Regions from separate parts of the Nonomuraea sp. B1E8 genome, predicted to be linked through region 1. Evidence: predicted binding sites of a transcription regulator. Region 1 holds the regulator's gene; the other holds the start of a gene.
What was found. The regulator HrcA, encoded in region 1, represses chaperone genes, less so after heat shock. The targets are predictions, from matches to a motif close to TTGGCACTCTCNNNNNGAGAGTGCCAA.
Positions count from the first base shown of each region.

Region 1 (10,309 bases):
CGACCAGCCGCCGGCTGGGCGGCTCGACGGTGTGCCGGCCGATCACGTCGAGCCTGAGCGCGTCCTTCAGCACCTCGCGTACGACGCACTCGGCGACGGAGCCGGCGCCGTCGGTCAGGTCGACCCGCTCGCCGGCCCGCAGGCGCCTGACAGAGGCCGCGTGGCGCCCCTCCGGGCCGTCGAGCGTCAGCTCCGTGCCGTCCAGCTCCCGCGACAGGAAGACGGGGACGGTCACGTCACCTGCCGTTGAAGGCGTCGCGCAGGCGGGAGAAGAAGCTCTGCTGCCCGGGGGCGAACTTGCCGGGAGGCCGCTCCTCGCCGCGCTGCCTGGACAACTCGCGCAGCAGCTCCTCCTGCGCCGTGTCGAGGCGGGTCGGCGTCTCGACGTTGACGTGGATCAGCAGGTCGCCCCGGCCGGACTCGTTGAGCCGCTGCACGCCGCGCCCGTACATCGTGATGACCTGGCCCGACTGGGTGCCCGGGCGGACGTCGATCTCCTCGGCGCCGTCGAGCGTCTCCACCGTCAGCACCGTGCCCAGCGCGGCGGCCGTCATCGGGATCTGCACGGTGCAGTGGAGGTCGTCGCCGCGCCGTTCGAAGATCTCGTGAGGCCGCTCGACGATCTCGAGGAACAGGTCTCCGGGCGGGCCGCCTCCGGGACCGACCTCGCCCTCGCCGGCGAGCTGGATGTGGGTGCCGTCCTCGACGCCCGCGGGGATGCGGACCTTGATCGTCCGCCGGGTGCGCACCCGGCCGTCGCCCGAGCACTCCTGGCAGGGGTTGCGGATGATGGTGCCGAACCCGCCGCACTGCGGGCACGGCCGCGAGGTCATGACCTGGCCCAGGAACGAGCGGGTGACCTGGGAGATCTCGCCGCGCCCGTTGCACATGTCGCACGTGTCGGGGTGGGTGCCGGCCGCCGCGCCCGCGCCCTGGCACACCTCGCAGATCACGGCCGTGTCGACGACCAGCTCGCGGGTGGTGCCGAACGCGGTCTCGCGCAGGTCGAGCTCGACCCTGATGGTGGCGTTGCGGCCCCTGCGGGCACGCGAACGGGGGCCCCTGGCGCCGGCCGCGGTGCCGAAGAAGGCGTCCATGATGTCGCTGAAGGGGAAACCCGCGCCGAACCCGCCGGCTCCGGCGCCCGCACCCGCTCCGGCGCCGCCGAAGGGGTCGCCGCCCAGGTCGTACATCTGGCGCTTGTTCGGGTCGGACAGCACTTCGTAGGCCTGCGTGATCTCCTTGAACCTGTCCTGGGTCTCAGGATCGGGGTTCATGTCGGGATGCAGCTCGCGGGCGAGCCGGCGGTAGGCCTTCTTGATCTCGTCCTGACTGGCGTCAGGGCGCACCCCGAGGGTGGCGTAATAGTCGCTGTTTGCCACTTATCGACCTCTTAAGATGCAGCCAGGATCTGGCTGACGTAGCGTGCCACCGCGCGCACGGCGCCCATCGTCACTGGATAATCCATCCTCGTGGGTCCCAGCACCCCGAGCCGGGCCAGTTGGTTGTCGCCAGAACCGTATCCGGTCGCGACGATGGATGTGCCCCGCAGGTAGGGGTTTTCCGAGCCGATGCGCACGGTGAGCGCGGACGGGGTGTCGGACGTGGTCTCGCCGAGCAGCCGCATGAGCACCACCTGCTCCTCCAGCGCCTCCAGCACGTCGCGGAGGCCGGTGGAGAAGTCGGCGCCGGCGAGGTTGGCCGCCCCGGCGAACACGATCTTCTCGTCGTGCCGCTCGACCAGGGTCTCGAGCAGCACCGACAGGATCGTCGCCACGACGGGCCGGTCTTCGGCGGGCAACCGCTCGGGCAGGTCTGCCACCAGGTCGGGCACGCTGGCCAGGCCGCAACCGTCGAGGCAGGAGTTGAGCACGGCGCGCAGGTGCGCGATCCGCGCCTCCTCCACCACCTCGGGCAGCTCGATCACCCGCTGCTCGACGCGGCCGGTGTTGGTGATCAGCACGAGCATGACCCGCCGGTCGTGCAGCGGGACGAGCTCGACGTGCCGCACCGTCGAACGGGTCAGCGTCGGGTATTGCACCACCGCCACCTGCCTGGTCAGCTGCGCGAGCAGGCGAACCGTGCGGGTCACCACGTCGTCGAGGTCGACCGCGCCCGCCAGGAACGTCTCGATCGCCCGGCGCTCGGCCCCCGACAGCGGCTTGACCTGCGAGAGCCGATCGACGAACAGGCGGTAGCCCTTGTCCGTCGGCACCCGGCCCGCGCTGGTGTGCGGCTGCGTGATGTATCCCTCCTCCTCCAGCGCCGCCATGTCGTTCCTGACCGTCGCCGGGGAGACCTTCAGGTTGTGGCGATCGGCCAGCGCCTTGGAGCCCACCGGTTCGTTGGTCGACACGTAGTCTTCGACAATGGCGCGGAGCACCGCCAGCTTCCGTTCGTCAAGCACGCGCTCACCTCCTGCCCTCGTGCCATGGGGAAAACACAGGCTCTAGCACTCTGTGTTCCCGAGTGCCAAGTGTACGGCTCTCGCCCACAAGGTGCGATAACACCGTGTCCCGTCCTGCTTCTAGCTTCCAGGAAGGGACAGGCCTCACACTTGCGCACATGACCGACGATTCCCAGCCCCCGTCGTCCGACCAGCCGCCAGGGCAGGATCCCGACCAAGGTCAGCCCCAACCTCCGCAGCACGGCCCGCAACCAGGCTCCCGGCCGGGCTACACCCCCCAGCCAGGTTCCCAGCCCGGTTACGGCTCTCAGCCGAACTCCCAACCCGAGCCTCAGGCGGACTCACAGCCTGGCTACAGTCGGCCGCCGCAGTTCGGGCATCCATCGCCACCCTATGATCAGCCCTCGGGCTACGGTCAGCCTTCGCCGTACGGGCAACCGCCGTACCACGGCCAGCCCGGGCCGTACGCGCAACAACCCCAGTACGGCCCGCAGCCGCAGTACGGGCCCCATGGTGGGCAACCCCAGTTCCCGCCCCGCATCGACCCGAAGGCCGTGACGCCGCCCCTGTGGTGGCTGGCAGCCGTCTGGGGCGTGGCCGTCGTGTGCCTGATCACCGCCGCCGTCATGTTCGGCGGCGGGACCGGCGCGTCCGGCCTGGCGCCGACCAAGGCGTTCGCGTCCGGCGAAAGCGTCACGGTGCCGATCGACCCCGCGGACAGACCGGCCGTCTACATCGCCAGCGACACGGCCGTCCACTACTCGTGCGAGATCTCCGGACCGGCCAGGCTGGCCAAGACCCCGGGCATCCCGAAGGTCACGGAGGGTGGCACGACCTGGCAGCAGTTCCTCGTCGTCAACGCGCCCGCCAGGGGCGACTACCAGCTGGTCTGCACCCACCAGGAGCAGGCCGCCGTACGGTACGGCATCGGGAGGGACGCTTCCTCCACGGGCGGCGGAACGGCCACCCCGTTGCTGATCGGCGGCGCGGGGCTGCTCGCCGCGGTCATCGGCACGATCGTCGTCCTGGCAGGCCGGGGTGCGTCGCGCAGGCGCCTTGCGGTCGGCGGGTGATTTGCTACCGTCCCCGTGTGTACGAGGGCGATGTACTTGCGGGGAATTGGCGCCGGCCGGGCAAGGGGAAGATCCCGAAAGTGCCCGCCGAGCTGGAGCTCGTCGTGGAAGACGCCGACAGCGGCTTCTGCGGCGCGGTGGTGGCCTGCGACAAGGAGGCCGTCACGCTCGAAGACCGGTTCGGCAAGCGCCGGTTGTTCCCGCTCGCGCCCGCGGCGTTCCTGCTCGAGGGCAAGCCCGTGACACTCGTACGCCCGGCGGCGGCCCTCACGGGCACCAGACGCAGCGCGTCGGGCTCGATCGCCGTCCAAGGGCTGCGGGCCAGGGTGGCCAGGGAGAGCCGGATCTACGTGGAGGGCGTGCACGACGCCGCCCTCGTGGAGAAGATCTGGGGTCACGACCTGCGGGTCGAAGGGGTCGTGGTCGAATACCTGGAGGGCGTGGACGATCTTCCCGCCATCGTGGCGGAGTTCGGTCCCGAGCCCGGCCGCCGTCTCGGAGTGCTGGTCGACCACCTCGTGCCCGGCTCCAAGGAGAGCCGGATCGCCGCCGAGATCACCTCGCCGGACGTGCTCGTCGTGGGGCACCCCTACGTCGACATCTGGCAGGCGGTCAAACCGTCCGTGTTGCGCATCCCCGGCTGGCCGGACGTGCCGCGCGGAGTGCCTTGGAAGGAAGGCGTGATCGCGGCCCTGGGCTGGCGCATGGAGCCCGCGCAGGCATGGCGGCGCATCCTCGGCGCCGTCTCGAGCTACACCGACCTGGAGCCGGAGCTGCTCGGCCGGGTCGAAGAACTGATCGACTTCGTGACGGAGGCATCATGAGCCAGGATCCCCAGCCGCCGCCTGACGACGAACGCACCCGCAAGGTGTCCGCGTCAGACCTCCAGCCGGACCACGGCTCCGGCCCTCAGCCGCCGTCCCCCGGCGGCCACCCGGGCTACGGCGGCCGACCCGGCTCCCAACCCGGCTACGGCCCTCAGCAGGGCTCCCAACCCGGCTACGGCCCTCAGCCAGGATCCCAGCCCGCATACGGCGGCCAACCCGGATACGCCCAGCAACCCGGTTCCCAGCCCGGCTACGGCGGGCAGCCAGGGTACGGCCCGCAACCCGGGTCCGAGTCCTACGGTGAGCAGCCCTACGGCCGGATGCCCGACTCCGAGCCCATCTACGGACCCCAGCCGCCCGGCTACGGCGGCCAGCCAGGCTACGGCGGGCAGCCCGGTTACGGTCCGCCTCCCGGTTACGCGCCACCGCCCGGCCAGGGCCAGGTCCCGGGATACGGCGCTCCCCCGCCCGGCTACGGCCCTCCTCCCGGCCACGCCTACCCCGGAGGCCCCCGCGAGCCGTACGTCCCCGGCCGTTTCGGCCCCCGCCCGGGCACCGACGACACCTCGCTGGCGATGATCGCGCACCTGCTGGGCCTGCTGGCCTCCTGGATCGGTCCGCTGGTCATCTACCTCATGAAGAAGGACGAGTCGCCGTACGTGCGGGACCAGGCGGCCGAGGCGCTCAACTTCCAGATCACGATGTTCATCGGCTATCTCGTCTCGAGCATCCTGATGATCGTCTTCGTCGGCATCCTGCTGCTGCCGGTGGTCTGGATCGTCTCGTTGATCTTCCACATCCAGGCGGCCATGGCCACGAACAAGGGGCAGATGTACCGCTATCCGTTCGCCATCCGCATGATCACCTAGACGAGCAGATCCCTGATGAGGGCGTCGGCCAGCAGCCGCCCCTGGAGCGTGAGCACCATCAGCCCCGACCTGAACGGCCCGGGCTCGAGCAGCCCGCGCGCCAGCGCGCTCGCCACAGCGGGACGCGCGGCGGGCGCGACCTCGGCGAGCGGGTAGCCGGACGCCAGCCGCAGCTCCAGCATCAGGCGTTCGGCGTCGCGGTCGCCGGTGCCCAGCACCTCGCGGGCATGCGCGGGCGAGGCGCCGCCGGCCAGCCGCTGGGCGTAGGCGGCCGGGTGTTTGACGTTCCACCAGCGGGTGCCGCCGACGTGGCTGTGCGCGCCTGGACCGGCTGCCCACCAGTCCCCGCCGGTCCAGTAGAGCAGGTTGTGCCGGCAGCGCGCCGCGTCGGAGGTGGCCCAGTTGGACACCTCGTACCAGTGGAGACCTGCCTGCGACAACATCTCGTCGGCGATCAGGTAGCGGTCGGCGGCCACGTCGTCGTCGGGCATCGGCAGCTCGCCCCGCCGGATCCTGGCCGCCAGCCTGGTGCCGTCCTCGACGATCAGCGAGTACGCCGACACGTGGTCGGGCCCGGCCTCGATCGCCGCGTCCAGCGAGGCCCTCCAGTCGTCGTCGGACTCGCCGGGCGTGCTGTAGATCAGGTCGAGGTTGACGTGCTCGAACCCGGCCGCCCGCGCCTCCCGCACGGCCGCGGCGGCCCGCCCCGGCGTGTGCCCGCGGTCGAGCACCTGGAGCACGTGCTCGCGGACGCTCTGCATGCCGAAGCTGACCCGGTTGAACCCGCCGTGGCGGAGCTTGTCGAGGGAGGACGGGGTGACGGACTCCGGGTTGGCCTCGGTCGTCACCTCGGCCCCCGGCCGCAGCCCGAACTCCGAGGCGATGGCGCTCAGGATCCTGGCCAGGTCTTCAGGAGGCAGCAGTGTGGGGGTGCCCCCGCCGAAGAACACCGTCTCCACCGGCAGCTCGGCCGTGCCCAGGACGCGGCGCGCGAGCCGGATCTCCTCGACGACGGTGTCGGCGTAGTCGCGGTGGGAGGCGCCGGGGCCGAGCTCGGCGGCGGTGTAGGTGTTGAAGTCGCAGTAGCCGCAGCGGGTGACGCAGAACGGCACGTGCACGTAGAAGCCGAACGGACGCTCGCCGAGCCCGCTCAGGGCGCTCGCGGGCAGCTCGCCCGTGGCGGGCGCGGGATCGCCGTCAGGCGGGGTGGATGGCACGCCTCCAGTCTGCCCGCCCCGCGGGAGTGCTCCGGCTTCGGGCGTTGACGAAGTGCTTGTCGCGTCCATTCAGATGACAACATCATCTGGATTGTGAGAGCATCCCAAGCATGTTCTGGCGGAAAGAAGCGGTAGAGACACGGCCGGCACGGATCCGGCAGGCGCGCAGGCGCGCATCGGCGGCGAGGCGGGAGCCCATCGAGCAGGGCTCCCGGGCGGAGACCCGGGGCGCGGTGGACGACGGAGCCGTGACGGCAGCCGACACCGCACACGGCGCGCGGTCGCGAAGGGCGACGCCGTGAGCCGGCCCGCACCTCGCCGCACCGGCACCGGGCTGCTGGTGCTCCATGCACTGCGCTGTGGTGGCCATGCCGGCCTCACCCGTGTGGCCGCGGCCACGGGCATGGACGAGTCCGAGGTCGAGTCCGAGCTGATCGATCTAGCGGTCGCCGGTCTCGTCACGCATCTGGCCGGCGGGTTCGACGTGTGGGGCCTGACGGATGCCGGCCGGGTCGCCGACGCCGAGTGGATCACCGATGAGCTCGAATCAGGTGGCGCGCGTCCCGCTGTCACCGCGGCCTACGAGCGCTTTCTCGTCCTGAACCCGGAACTGCTCGATCTCTGCACGGCCTGGCAGCTGAGGCCCGTCGGCGGCGTCATGACCGTCAACGACCACAGCGACCCCGCGTACGACACTCGCGTCCTCGACCGGTTCTCCGCCCTGGACCGGCGGGCCGCGGTCGTCTGCGCCGAGCTCTCCGCGGCGTTGCCGCGCTTCGGCCGCTATCGAACCCGCCTGAGCGAAGCCCTCGATCGTGCCCGCTCGGGCGGGCTGGAGTACGTGGCCGACCACGTCGCCGCCTCCTACCACATCGTGTGGGCCCAGCTTCACGAGGACCTGCTCGCGACGCTCGGGATCCCCCGGTGAGGTGGATCCGGCCGCTCTCCGCGCGGGCCGAGGAGCCCGCGGAGGTTCTGGGGGCCAAGGCACACGGCCTCGTGATCCTGCACCGTCTGGGGTTGCCGGTGCCCGCCGGGTTCGTCGTCACCGTCGAGGCATGCCGGGCATTCATGCGTGAGGGCCGTCTTCCCGCCGGACTGGACGAGGAGCTCGCGATCGCCATGACCGGCCTGGAGGCCGCGACGGGACGCAGGTTCGGCGGAGCTCAGGCGCCGTTGGCCGTGTCGGTACGCTCCGGGGCGAGCGTGTCGATGCCCGGCATGATGAACACCATCCTGAATCTCGGCCTCACGACGGAAGCGTCATCGGGACTGGCCGCCGAAACCGGCGACGCGCGGTTCGCGCTGAACTCGCGGCTGCGGTTCCTGTCGAGCTTCGCGTCCGCGATCACGAACACCGACGCCATGGGAGTGGCCGCCGACCCCGGCGGAGCCCCAGGGGACGCACAGCTCATCGAAGCGGTCGAGGGGTTCATCCGGCAACGGGCCGGCCGGCCGATCCCTGACGACGCGTCCGAGCAGCTGGAGCTGGCGATCAAGGCCGTCTTCTCGTCGTGGGACGCACCTCGGGCGCGTACGTACCGCGAACTGCATGACATTCCGCACGACCTCGGCACAGCCGTGATCGTGCAGGCGATGGTGTACGGAAACCGAGACGACCGCAGCGGCACCGGAGTCGCCTTCAGCCGTGACCCCAACACCGGAGAGAACATCCCGTTTGGTGACGTCCTGTTCGGGCGCCAAGGCGAAGACGTCGTCTCAGGCCGATCATCGACCCGTCCCCTGCACGAACTCGCCGGCCGGGAACCGGCCGTGTGGACCGCCCTGATGGGAGCCCTGCGCCGGGTCGAGGGGCATTACCGCGATGCGTGCTACGTCGAGTTCACCTTCCAGGCCGGCGAGCTGTGGCTGTTGCAGGTCCGGCCCGGCCGGTTCGCCGGAGGCGCCGCCGTTCGCGTCGCCACCGAACTCGCCGACGAGTGCCTCATCACCCGGCGAGAAGCGCTGCTCAGGGTCTCGCCACACCATCTGCGGCACGTCCGCACGCCCCGCATAGCGGCCTCGGCGAAGGCTGACATCGTGGCCCGCGGAGTGGGAGCCTGTCCCGGTGTCGCGGTCGGCAAGGTGGCGACCACGGCCGAAGCGGCGGTGCGCATGGCCGCCGACGGTCCGGTCATCCTGGTGCGCCCGGAGACGTCCCCGCACGACATGCGCGGCCTGGCCGCCGCCACGGGCATCGTCACCGCGCGCGGCGGGTCGGCCAGCCACGCGGCGGTGGTCGCACGGGCGATGGGAAAGCCCGCCGTCGTCGGCGTCACCGGCCTCGTCGTCGATGTCGCCGCCGCCTCATGGAGGGCCGATGGGCGCACCGTCAGCGAAGGCACCCTCGTCACCATCGACGGGACCAGCGGCGAGGTCGCCCTCGGCAGCCCTCCCGTCTCCACGGACGCGGCCGGCGCCCACCTGCGCCGGCTCCTCGCCTGGGCGGACGACGTGTCGGGCGACCACTCCGAACGCGAGGAGGCCCAACGCCTCACCGCCGCCCACACCACCCTCCGTCACGACTAGCGCGCCGGCCCCGAGCCACGTCGTCCCGGGACGGGCACGCGGGAGCACATCACCCGGAGTCGGGGCCCCGCCGTCTCTCACGGCCGGACGCTCGGCCCGAAGCCGGTCCAGCGCAGGTCGGCCGGAAGGTGACCCATGTCGTTGTAGAGCAGCACGGCCGGCGCGGCGCCGTCGTAATAGTCGATCGCGGTCAGCGCCGTGTTGCCGCAGCCCAATCCCAGCCACCGCGCCGGCGGTGCGTCGAGGGCCTGCCGCACCAGCCAGGCAACCTGGTAGGCATGCGTGACCAGGACCTCGTGGGTCTCGGTCTCGGCAGGGCGCGCGAACCGATCGACCAGGGCATCCGCGAGTCGCGCGCCCGCGGCCGCCTCATCGGCGTCGTAGCCGTCGAAGAAGCCCGCCCACGCCGGCGGTATGTCATCCGGCACGTGTGGCACATGGTCGACCAGCTCGGCCGCTTCGCGCACGGGAGCCGCCAGACGCTCGCCGATGATCCGCGCTGAGCGCACCGCCCGCGGCAGGGGCGAATGCCACACCGTGTCGACCGGCAGGCGGGCGAGCCGCTCCGCCACCAGGTGCGACTGCCGCTCCCCCACGTCGGTGAGCTTCCCGAACGGATCGGCTGCGCCATGCCTCACCACGTACAGATGCCGAGTCGCCATCACGATCCTTTCAGATGTTTACGACATTCCGATGCCGTGAACATCTTAAGCGGGATCGCCGCGTGCCAGGAATCAGGCGTCCGGACCATCCCTTGGACGGCTGCACGGGAACCACACCGCGACCCCACCGGAACCAGCCCAGGCGCCGCATCCAAGAGCCTGCGCCGGCTCGGCGAGATCACCGAGCCCTTCCGCCGGCGGCGGGATGGGCGAGGAGCGGGTGCAGACCCGGCTAGCGGCCACCCTCCGGCGCTCCCGGATTGAGCTGCGACTCCGCGTCGAACCCCGCCAGCTGTAACAACGTCTCCAGCGCCGCCTGCCTGGACTCCTCGACCGAGTCACCCCGCTCACCGAAGCACTCGGCCGCCACGTCGAGCACCGCCGTCAACACGGCCGCGTCGGGATAGGGCACATCGACGAGCACCGTGCCGTCATCACCCTCCTCCCCCGGCGAGCCCAGATGGTGCCGCAGCAACCTCCGGGTCTCCTCAGCCACAGCGACCCCCAGCACCGCGGCACGCTCGAACCGCTCAGAAGCGATCACGTCACCCTCCTGTCGCACAGGTGTTCGGTATTGAAGGTAGAGGGCGGCACCGACAGAATCCCTGACGCACACGGCGATCGCCGCCCTCCAGGACGGTGCTCGCACCCTCCGCGCCCGCACGGCATCGCCGCCGTGCGGGAGGGCGATCTCCACACGGCGACGCTCCAGCGTGCCGCGCGGC
Region 1 is NZ_JBDPLS010000006.1:211,377-221,685, forward strand. Features, by position in the region: gene ABGA98_RS21650 (16S rRNA (uracil(1498)-N(3))-methyltransferase) at 1-235, opposite strand, end outside; gene dnaJ (molecular chaperone DnaJ) at 237-1,382, opposite strand; gene hrcA (heat-inducible transcriptional repressor HrcA) at 1,394-2,407, opposite strand; gene ABGA98_RS21665 (hypothetical protein) at 2,962-3,480, shown strand; gene ABGA98_RS21670 (DUF3097 domain-containing protein) at 3,498-4,304, shown strand; gene ABGA98_RS21675 (DUF4870 domain-containing protein) at 4,301-5,176, shown strand; gene hemW (radical SAM family heme chaperone HemW) at 5,173-6,393, opposite strand; gene ABGA98_RS21685 (transcriptional regulator) at 6,692-7,321, shown strand; gene ABGA98_RS21690 (pyruvate, phosphate dikinase) at 7,318-8,922, shown strand; gene ABGA98_RS21695 (histidine phosphatase family protein) at 9,000-9,584, opposite strand; gene ABGA98_RS21700 (hypothetical protein) at 9,817-10,128, opposite strand.

Region 2 (10,309 bases), on a different contig from region 1:
ACTCGTCGGCGGACTCCAGCCGGCCGCCGAAGTCGGCGACCCGGGTGTCGAGGCCGGAGAGCGCGCTTTCCGCCCGGTCGAGCCGGGCGTCCACGCCGCCGAGCCGGGCGGTCAGGCGCTGCTCGCTCTCGCCGAGCTGGACGGCAAGGTGGCGGTCGGTCTCGTCGAGCCTGGCGGCGAGCCGCTGCTCGACGTCGGAGAGGTGGCCGGTGAGCTGGTCGTCGGCCTCCTTGAGCCGGATGGCGAGCCGCTCGTCGGCCTCGACGAGGCTCCTGGCCAGCCGCTGGTCGGTCTCGTCGAGCCGGGCGGTCAGGCGCCGGTCGGTGCCCTCCAGGCGCACGGTGAGCCGCTCGTCGGTCTCGTCGAGCCGGGTCGCGAGGTGCTGGCCCGCCTCGTCGAGCCGGGCGGTGAGGCGCTGGTCGGTCTCGTCGAGGCGGGCCGCCATGCGCTGCTCGGCGGCGTCGAGGCGGGCCCGCGTCTGCTCGGCCGAGTCGGCGACGCCCTCGGACAGATCGCTGATCACGCCCTCGATGCGGTCGGTGCGGGTGGCCAGGTCGGCCATCGACCGGTCGAGCCTGGTGAAGCGGCCGGCGGCGGCCTCCATGCTGGAGCTGATCGTGGTCAGCCTGGCGGCGAAGTCGGACATGCCCTTGGTGATGCCGTCGGCGGTGTCGAGCACCGCCTGCAGGCGGTTGAGCGCCTCGTCGACGCCCTCGCCGACGGTGCCGACGCCGGCCTGCAGGCTGGGCAGCTCGGACACCGGGGCGACGCGGGCGTCCACGCCGCTCACCCGCTCGCCGACGGCGTCGACGTGGTCGCGGACCGCCTCCACGTGCTGCGCCAGGCCCTCGGCCCACATCGGCGGCTTGGCGGTGATGTCGTCCAGCCGTCCGTTGACCGCCTCAAGGGTGCCGCTCAGGCCGCCGAGCTCACGCTCGCGCACCTCGCGCAGGAGCCACTCCATGCCTTCGAGCCGCTGGCGGATCTCGTCGAGCATGGCGCCCTGCGTGCGCTGCTCGTAGACGTGATCCTGGGAGGCGCGCTGCAGCAGGTCTCGCATTCTCTCTGAAATGGCCAGATGGCCGCCTGCCTGAAGAAGGGTGGTGTGGTTGGAATGATCCACCGAAAGCTCCTTCGCTCGCCGACGGTCTGCCGCGCAGCGGTGGGGTAGGTCAGGTTTGCAGATGAAAGAGCGAGAACACGGTTAACCGCACTGGGGAGAACTCCCGCCCGCCCACCTTAGCCTTTTGATCAAGGTCCGTCAGCGCCGAATGGAAAGATCGATCGAAACCGAAGAATGCCCGAGATGCCAGCTCAGCGGGGTGATAGCGGATTGCAGATGATGGCCGATGGTTTATCAAGAATGCGGGTCAGGATGACGACAGCTGTTCTGTCCCCGTTGAGTCGCAAATCGCTGCGCAGGCGTTCGATGTCGACGGCTGAGGCGCGCTTCTTGATAGTGACATTTCCGATTCTTCGCTCTCGGAGTGCGGCGCGTAGTTTCTTCAGCGAGAACGGGAGTACGTCGTCTATCTCGTATCTCGTGGCCCATGGGGTGTCCACGGGGTCGTCGCCCGTGATGTACGCGATCATCGGGTCGAGCAGGCGGCCGCCGACGATCTCGGCCACCTCGCCCACGAGGTGCGCGCGGATGGCGGCGCCGTCGGGCTCGTAGACGTGCCGGCCCGGCGGGCCCGTGGCGGCCTGGACGCCCGTGGCGGTGAGGGTGTGGCCGCCGGGCAGCAGGGTGGCCCGCCGGTCCGCCTTCCGGCCGGCCCCGGTCCAGAGCGTCGCCTCCTTGACCTCGCCCTTGAAGGACACCCACTCGGCCTCGGCCTCGTCGGGGATGAACGAGTAGGGGATGCCGGGGGCGACCTTGAGACAGGCCGTACGGGCCCTGGAGACGAGGTCGAGCACCACGGGCCACGGCGGCGAGTAGGCCATGGGGTCGAACGTACGGCCCCTGCTCGTACGCCGTGCCGGGTCGGCGAAGAGCACGTCGTAGCGCTCCGGCTCGACGCCGGCCGCGTCGGCCACGCGCACCGTCACCCGGTCGCCCAGCCCGAGCGCCTCGGCGTTGGCCCTGGCCACGGCGGCGGTCAGCGGGTCGGTGTCGACGGCCTCCACGGTGCAGCCCGCGCGGGCCAGCGCCAGCAGGTCGCCGCCGATGCCGCAGCACGCGTCCACGACCCTGGGCTCGGGGACGCCGGCGGCCACCAGGCGGGCGGCGCGGTGCCCGGCGACCTCCGTCCGGGTGGCCTGCTCCAGGCCGTGCGGCGTGAAGTACATCAGCCGGGCGTCCTCGCCGAACTTGGCCGTGGCGCGTTCCCTGAGCCCCGCCTGGGTGAGCGCCGCCGAGGTGAGCGCCGCGTCGTACGTCCTGCGCAGCCTCGTGGCGGCGGCCACCGGGTCGGCGCCGGCGAGCTCGCCGGCCTCCGCGAGTGCCCGCCGCCCGCGCGGGGTCAGCAGCTCGTTGAAGGCGTCGAGGTCCACGTCACACGACGTTAGCGGCACCGGGGACGCACTCGACCCGCGCGGGGCGCGGACGCGACCGGATCGCTGGGGCGCGGGGGACGGCGTGGAACGGCGGGCCGGTCGCATACCAGAAGACGCCGGGCTGTCAGGACGGCGCGACACGCGTTCGCGAATCTCGCGGCAGGAGGATCTTTACGAACCCCTGTATGACCGGCCATTACGCTGATAGAGCCTTGTTGCCGGCGCTCTGATCGCTCTCAGCAGACGCGTTCGTGTTGACTGTCAAGCCCCTCTTGCATATGTTTCCTGTTGGCACTCTCCCCTTGAGAGTGCCAACGTGCGACGAGGCAGGTCTGACACCCGCGACGGCAGGCCCAGCTGGTCGCCTCTTCTAGATCATTCAAATCTGAAGGGGAGGTCCGATCGTGACGACCGCCACCAAGGTTCCCGTTAAGCCGCTCGGCGACCGCATTGTGGTTCAGCCGCTTGAGGCCGAGCAGACCACCGCTTCCGGCCTGGTCATCCCGGACACCGCCAAGGAGAAGCCGCAGGAGGGCAAGGTCCTCGCGGTGGGCCCCGGCAACTGGGACGAGGACGGCGACAAGCGGATTCCGCTCGACGTCTCCGAGGGCGACATCGTCCTCTACAGCAAGTACGGCGGCACCGAGGTCAAGTACGGCGGCGAGGAGTACCTCGTGCTCTCCGCCCGCGACGTTCTCGCGATCATCGAGAAGTAAGCCGGTGCGTCGAGCCCCGGGCGCTCCAAGGGGCGACCGGGGCTTTCGACGCTAGGAGAGGACTTTCAGCTATGGCGAAGATCCTGGAGTTCGACGAGGACGCCCGCCGCGCGCTTGAGCGTGGCGTGAACGCCCTCGCGGACGCCGTGAAGGTGACCCTTGGCCCGCGTGGCCGCAACGTCGTCATCGACAAGAAGTTCGGTGCGCCGACGATCACGAACGACGGTGTGACCATCGCTCGTGAGATCGAGCTGGACGAGCGCTACGAAAACCTCGGCGCCCAGCTCGCCAAGGAAGTTGCCACCAAGACCAACGACATCGCCGGTGACGGCACCACCACCGCGACGGTGCTGGCCCAGGCGATGGTCCGCGAGGGCCTGCGCAACGTGGCCGCCGGCGCCTCGCCGCTGTCACTCAAGCGCGGCATCGACAAGGCCGCCAAGGAGATCAGCGACAAGCTGCTCGCCAGCGCCCGGCCGGTCGAGGACAAGAAGGAGATCGCCAACGTTGCGACGATCTCCGCCCAGGACGCGCAGATCGGCGACCTGATCGCCGAGGCGTTCGACAAGGTGGGCAAGGACGGTGTGCTCACCGTCGAAGAGTCCAACGCCATGGGCATGGAGCTCGAGTTCACCGAGGGTATGCAGTTCGACAAGGGCTACCTGTCGGCCTACATGGTGACCGACCCCGAGCGGATGGAGTCCGTCCTCGAGGACGCCTACATCCTGCTCACCCAGGGCAAGATCGCCTCCATCGCGGACTTCCTGCCGCTGCTGGAGAAGATCGCCCAGACGAAGAAGCCGCTGCTCGTGGTCGCCGAGGACGTCGAGGGCGAGGCCCTGGCCGTTCTGGTGACCAACAAGATCCGCGGCACCTTCACCTCCGTGGCCGTCAAGGCCCCGGGCTTCGGCGACCGCCGCAAGGCGATGCTGCAGGACATGGCCATCCTCACCGGCGGCCAGGTCGTCAGCGAGGAGGTCGGCCTCAAGCTGGAGCACGTCGGTCTCGAGGTGCTCGGGCAGGCCCGCCGCGTCGTGGTGACGAAGGACAACACCACCATCGTCGACGGCGCCGGTGACGCGCAGGCCATCGAGGACCGCGTCAAGGAGATCAAGATTGCCATCGAGCAGTCCGACTCCGACTGGGACCGCGAGAAGCTGCAGGAGCGCCTGGCCAAGCTCGCCGGCGGTGTGTGCGTGCTGCGTGTCGGCGCCGCCACCGAGGTCGAGCTGAAGGAGAAGAAGCACCGCCTCGAGGACGCGATCTCCGCGACGCGCGCCGCGATCGAGGAGGGCATCGTCTCGGGCGGCGGCACCGCGCTGATCCACGTCGGCAAGGGCCTCGACGACCTCGAGCTGTCCGGCGACGAGGCCACCGGCGTCGGCATCGTGCGCCGCGCGCTGGTCGAGCCGGCCCGCTGGATCGCCGAGAACGCCGGTCTCGAGGGTTACGTGGTCACCCACAAGATCGCCGAGCTGGAGGCCGGTCACGGCCTCAACGCCGCGACCGGCGAATACGGTGACATGATCGCGCAGGGCGTCATCGACCCGGTCAAGGTCACCCGGTCGGCGGTGCAGAACGCCGCTTCGATCGCGGGCATGCTGCTCACGACCGAGGCGCTCGTGGTGGACAAGCCCGAGGAGGAGGCCCCGGCCGACGGCCAGGGTCACGGTCACGGCCACGGCCACTGACCGTTTCTCCTGCTTCGCGTCACGGCCCGCATCCCTTCGGGGGTGCGGGCCGTTCTCGTTCGCCGCGCTTCCGGCCGGCCCCGGGGACGATGCCCTCCGGGCACCGGCTGGCTCTGCGTTGACGCGGTCAACGGCGTGGACTCCGCTGCTCAGGCGTCGCCGTCGTCTCCGTTGGGGGCTCGCGGTGCGGGAGGGCGCAGGGTTCTGGGGAGAAGTGGGGGAAAAGGTGGAATATTGCAGTAAACCGGTAGAGGGTGATATGCGTCGAGGGTCTGACAAATGTCGTGCATTCCCGGTTATGGGATGAAACATTATGTCAGCCGTTTCGCCGTAGTGTGCCCATTTGATTACCGATAGTTATCGTCGCTTCAATGTGACCAATCCGTAGCCGTTCGCCATGACGACAGGCCGGATCAGTGCGGGCATCATGCCTATCGTGAGCGAGGGAAGCGTCGCCGACGCCAAAATTGGGGTAAGGCTCGCGTCGAGACTTCCGGCACGGACGGATGACTCCGACCTTAGGGAACTGACGAGCCTCGCCGTGCAGGGAGATCGCAGTGCGATCGAATCTCTGCTCGGCGAGTTGCGTCCGATGGTGGTGCGGTATTGCCGTGCCAGGCTGGGCAGGGTTTCTGGGCAATATCACATTGCCGATGACGTCGCCCAGGAGGTGTGCATCGCGGTCCTGTCCGCGCTGCCGCGCTACCGCGACATGGGGCGGCCGTTCGCCTCCTTCGTGTTCGGGATCGCCTCGCACAAAGTGGCCGACGCGCTGCGGAGCTCCGTGCGCTCGGCCGTTCCGACCCAAAACCTGCCCGACGGGCCTGACGACGGGCCTGGGCCCGAGGAGACGGTGGTCCGCTACATCGAGGTGGAGCACGCGCGCAGGCTGCTGGCCAGGCTGCCGGAGAACCAGCGGGAGTTGTTGCTGCTGCGGGTGGTGTCGGGGCTTTCGGCGGAGGAGACCGGTAATGTACTCGGCATGTCACCGGGTGCGGTCCGCGTCGCCCAGCATCGGGCGCTGGCCAGGTTGCGGCAGATGGCCGAGCTGGAGTCGGCTTGACCCCAGAGCACGAGACCGATGCGCTGCTCGACGCGCTAGGTCGTGGAGAGATGCCGGACTCAGGCGATCCGGCCGCACGGTTGCTGGCCGTGCTGCTCGACGACGTGGATCAGCGGCGCTCCTCCGTGTCGATGACACCATCGACATAGCCTCTGGCGTATTCCCAGCTGACGTAGTCGGCGGGGTCAGGGTGGAAGGCCGGCTCGTGGACCTGTGGCTGGCCTTTCTCGATCATCTGTCGCAGGTTGCCGCGCAGCAGCTCCCAGTCGAAGAAGTGCTGCTCGCCGCATTCGGGGCAGTCGAGCACGAGGCCCAGCACTCCCTGCGGTTCGAGCAGGGAGCGGAAGACCTCGACGTCGGCGAGGTCGGTGATGGCCTCGTCGCGTTCGGCCGCGGTGAGTGGCTCGGCGTCGTCTAGGGCGCCCATCGCCGAGGAAGGGTCGTTAGGGTCGTCCGCGAACGGGTCGCGGGGGACGTCTTCCAGCACCTTCCCACCATATGACCGATGCGGCCCGAGCGGTGGATATTACCTCAGCCATCCGCGCCTGGCGGCTTCCACGCCTGCCTGGAAGCGGGATTGGGCGCCCAGTTCGGCCATGGCGCCGGCGAACCTGGCGCGTACCGTCCTGACCGAGACTCCGAGCTGGCGGGCTATCGACTCGTCGCACAGGCCCTGGGCGGCCAGGCGCAGCACCTGCGCCATCCCGTCGATCCCGCGCCCCCACGGCAGGGGGGTGGCGCGCCCCCACAACTCGTTGAAGAGGGCGCGGAGCGTGCCCACCACGATCGGCGTGCGTACGAGATAGAAGTGGTAGGCGTGGTCGGGCAGGTTGCCGCCCCAGAACGCGGGCAGGCCGGCCACGTCGGCGCCGGCGGCCATGAACCAGCTCGGCACACGATCCAGGGTGCGCACGTTGCCGCCGGCTTCGACCAGGCGGGTCAGCAGATCGCGTACGCCTGGGAGTGCCAGGGCGGAAACCGGCAAGATCACATGAACGGCAAGAAGATTTCGTTGCTGCGCATCAATCCATGGATCCGCAAATTTACGAGCAAAATCGCTCATTGTGCGTTCATCCGGGATTGCTGTGTGCAATTCGAGCGGCGGCGACTGCACGGCCATGCCGACCACGCTCTCGAACAGGACGTCGGCCCCGTTCAACATCTCCACCGTGAAAGGCCCGCTCTGGTAGTCGCGGCCGGCGTCGTAGTCGTGGATCAAACCCCGGATGGAGGCGAGCGCCGAATCGATCATCCGGCTCTCCTCGGCCAGCCGGTCGAGCCGCTCAGCGATCACCCGCCCGAGCGCCGCCGCTGGGTGGCGGGCCAGGTATTCGCCCGACCGTTCGTCCACCACACCCAGCTTGACCAGGTCGTCGAGCTGGCGGGTGACCTTCTCGACGGGGCCGTCGATGGCCTGCGCGAGGTCGGTGCGGGTGGCTCTGTGCAGGCGCAGCACCGTCGAGTAGAGAGCCCTCTGGGCAGGGTCGAGGCCCAGCGTCTCGTAGGGATCTGACGCGGCTCTGGACTCGTTGCGCATCGTGGGCGGCTCCGTAGGGGGGACACGGGCGTGCCGCGAGAATAACGCCGCATTGCGCCCGTGTCCGCTCGTTCCGTCGACTGGCCGGGGGAGGCGTGCAACTTCGTGCAATTGCACGTTTTCACCTTGCGATGTGCCGGTGAGTGACCCAGGCTTTACCTAGCGTCGGCATCCCGAAAGCAGGTGTGGCTGCGCCGCCCATCAGGACGCGGAGGGGGGTTCGGTGGTGCGTACGCGCCGCCACGCCTGGATGCCGGTGGCTGGGGGATGGGGCGGGTCACCGTCCGTCCGTCTCCCAGCGCTGTGAGATGCCGGGAGTACGACGGGCCGTGGGGGTCATCGTGCTCCCGGCACCAACTCTCCAGCGCTGAGCCGTGAGGCCGGGAAAACTTTCTCCCGCGCCGGGCCCGAGGCCGTGAATGCGCTTTTGGAGGCAGGCCCTAGACTTGGCTGCATCAGCGCATCGGCAGGAGGGGGCCGCAGCATGTCCAAGTTCACCGAGATCGGTTTGACCTTCGATGACGTGCTGCTGGTGCCCGGATATTCCGATCTCCAACCAGGTGACGCCGACACCAGGTCCCGCCTGTCCCGTGGCGTCACGCTGTCCATCCCGCTGGTCTCCGCCGCCATGGACACCGTGACCGAGGCCCGCATGGCGGTCGCCATGGCGCGGCAGGGCGGCATCGGCATCCTGCACCGCAACCTGTCGGTCGACGAGCAGGCCCAGCAGGCCGATCTGGTCAAGCGGTCCGAGGCCGGCATGGTCACCAATCCGGTGACGTGCAGCCCCGACGACACGCTGGCCGACGTCGAGCGGCTGTGCGCGACCTACCGGATCTCGGGGGTGCCCGTCACCGACGTGTCGGGCACGCTGGTCGGCATCGTGACCAACCGCGACATGCGCTTCGAGACCGACCAGTCGCGGCCCGTGCACCAGGTCATGACCAAGATGCCGCTGGTCACCGCGCCGGTGGGGGTGTCACGTGACGACGCCTTCGCCCTCCTCAGGAAGAACAAGATCGAAAAGCTGCCCCTCGTCGACGCTGAGGGCAGGCTGCGCGGCCTGATCACGGTCAAAGACTTCACCAAGAGCGAGCAGTACCCTCTCTCCACCAAAGACGCCGACGGCCGGCTCATCGTGGGGGCGGCCGTCGGCGTCGGCGGTGACGCGGAGGTGCGGGCCAAGGCGCTGATCGAGGCCGGGGTCGACGTGGTGGTGGTCGACGTGGCCCACGGCCATTCCAAGGGCCTGGCCGAGATGATCGCCAAGATCAAGGCCAACAGCAAGGTCGAGGTCATCGGCGGCAACATCGCGACCAGGGCGGGCGCGCAGATGCTGGTCGAAGCGGGCGCCGACGCGGTCAAGGTGGGTGTGGGCCCCGGCTCCATCTGCACCACGCGGGTGGTCGCCGGGGTCGGCGCCCCGCAGGTGACCGCCATCCACGAAGCCTCCAAGGCGTGCGCGCCCGCGGGCGTGCCGGTGATCGGCGACGGCGGCCTGCAATATTCCGGTGACATCGTCAAGGCGATCGCCGCCGGCGCCGACACGGTCATGCTGGGCTCGCTGCTCGCGGGGTGCGAGGAGTCGCCCGGCGAGCTGATCTTCATCAACGGCAAGCAGTTCAAGTCCTACCGCGGCATGGGCTCGCTCGGCGCCGTACGCAATCGCGAGCGCGGCGGCGCCTCCTTCAGCAAGGACCGCTACGCCCAGGCCGACGTCGGCGGCGAGGACAAATACATCCCCGAGGGCATCGAGGGTCAGGTGCCCTATCGCGGCCCGGTGGCGGCCGTCGCCCACCAGCTCGTCGGCGGGTTGCGCCAGGGCATGTGGTACGCCGGCTGCCGCACGATCTCGCAGATGCACACCGACTGCGAGCTCATGCCGATCACGGCGGCAGGTCTCAAGGAGAGCCACCCCCACGACATCCAGATGACGGTGGAAGCTCCGAACTATCACAGAAGGTAAGTTCATGACTCAGCAGGTGGAGATCGGCCGGGGCAAGACCGGGCGGCGGGCATACTCGCTTGACGAGATCGGGCTGGTGCCCTCGCGGCGCACCCGTGACCCGGAGGAGGTCTCGATCGCCTGGCAGATCGACGCCTACCGGTTCGAGCTGCCCGTGGTGGTGGCGCCCATGGACAGCGTGGTCTCGCCGGCCACCGCCATCGCGATCGGGCGGCTGGGCGGGCTGGCCCCGCTCGACCTCGAAGGGCTCTGGACCCGCTACGAAGACCCCTCGCCGCTGGTGGAGGAGTGCGCGGCGCTCGACGCGGCGGCGGCGACCAAGCGGCTGCAGGAGATCTACGCGGCGCCGATCCAGGAGGAGCTGATCGGCCGGCGGATCGAGGAGATCCGTGCCTCCGGGGTCACGACCGCCGTACGACTGTCGCCGCAGCGCACGGTCCAATACCACAAAACCGTGATCGACGCGGGCGTGGACATCTTCGTCATCCGCGGCACGACCGTCTCCGCCGAGCACGTGTCGGGGCGGGCCGAGCCGCTCAACCTCAAGCAGTTCATCTACGAGCTCGACGTGCCGGTCATCGTGGGCGGCTGCGCGACCCACACGGCCGCCCTCCACCTGATGCGCACCGGTGCGGCGGGGGTGCTGGTCGGCTTCGGCGGCGGCGCCTCCCACACGACGCGCAACGTGCTCGGGGTGGCCGTGCCGATGGCCACCGCGATCTCCGACGTCGCCGCCGCCCGGCGCGACTACATGGACGAGTCGGGCGGGCGCTACGTGCACGTGATCGCCGACGGCGGTATGGGCACGTCCGGTGACATCGCCAAGGCCATCGCCTGCGG
Region 2 is NZ_JBDPLS010000001.1:828,188-838,496, reverse strand. Features, by position in the region: gene ABGA98_RS03800 (hypothetical protein) at 1-1,123, opposite strand, end outside; gene ABGA98_RS03795 (methyltransferase domain-containing protein) at 1,315-2,493, opposite strand; gene groES (co-chaperone GroES) at 2,898-3,212, shown strand; gene groL (chaperonin GroEL) at 3,284-4,903, shown strand; gene ABGA98_RS03780 (sigma-70 family RNA polymerase sigma factor) at 5,331-5,966, shown strand; gene ABGA98_RS03775 (DUF5319 domain-containing protein) at 6,076-6,453, opposite strand; gene ABGA98_RS03770 (helix-turn-helix transcriptional regulator) at 6,493-7,503, opposite strand; gene guaB (IMP dehydrogenase) at 7,988-9,469, shown strand; gene ABGA98_RS03760 (GuaB3 family IMP dehydrogenase-related protein) at 9,474-10,309, shown strand, end outside.
Region 2: groES (co-chaperone GroES) is a predicted target of HrcA. The motif match lies at 2,785-2,811, and genes of this name have one in related genera.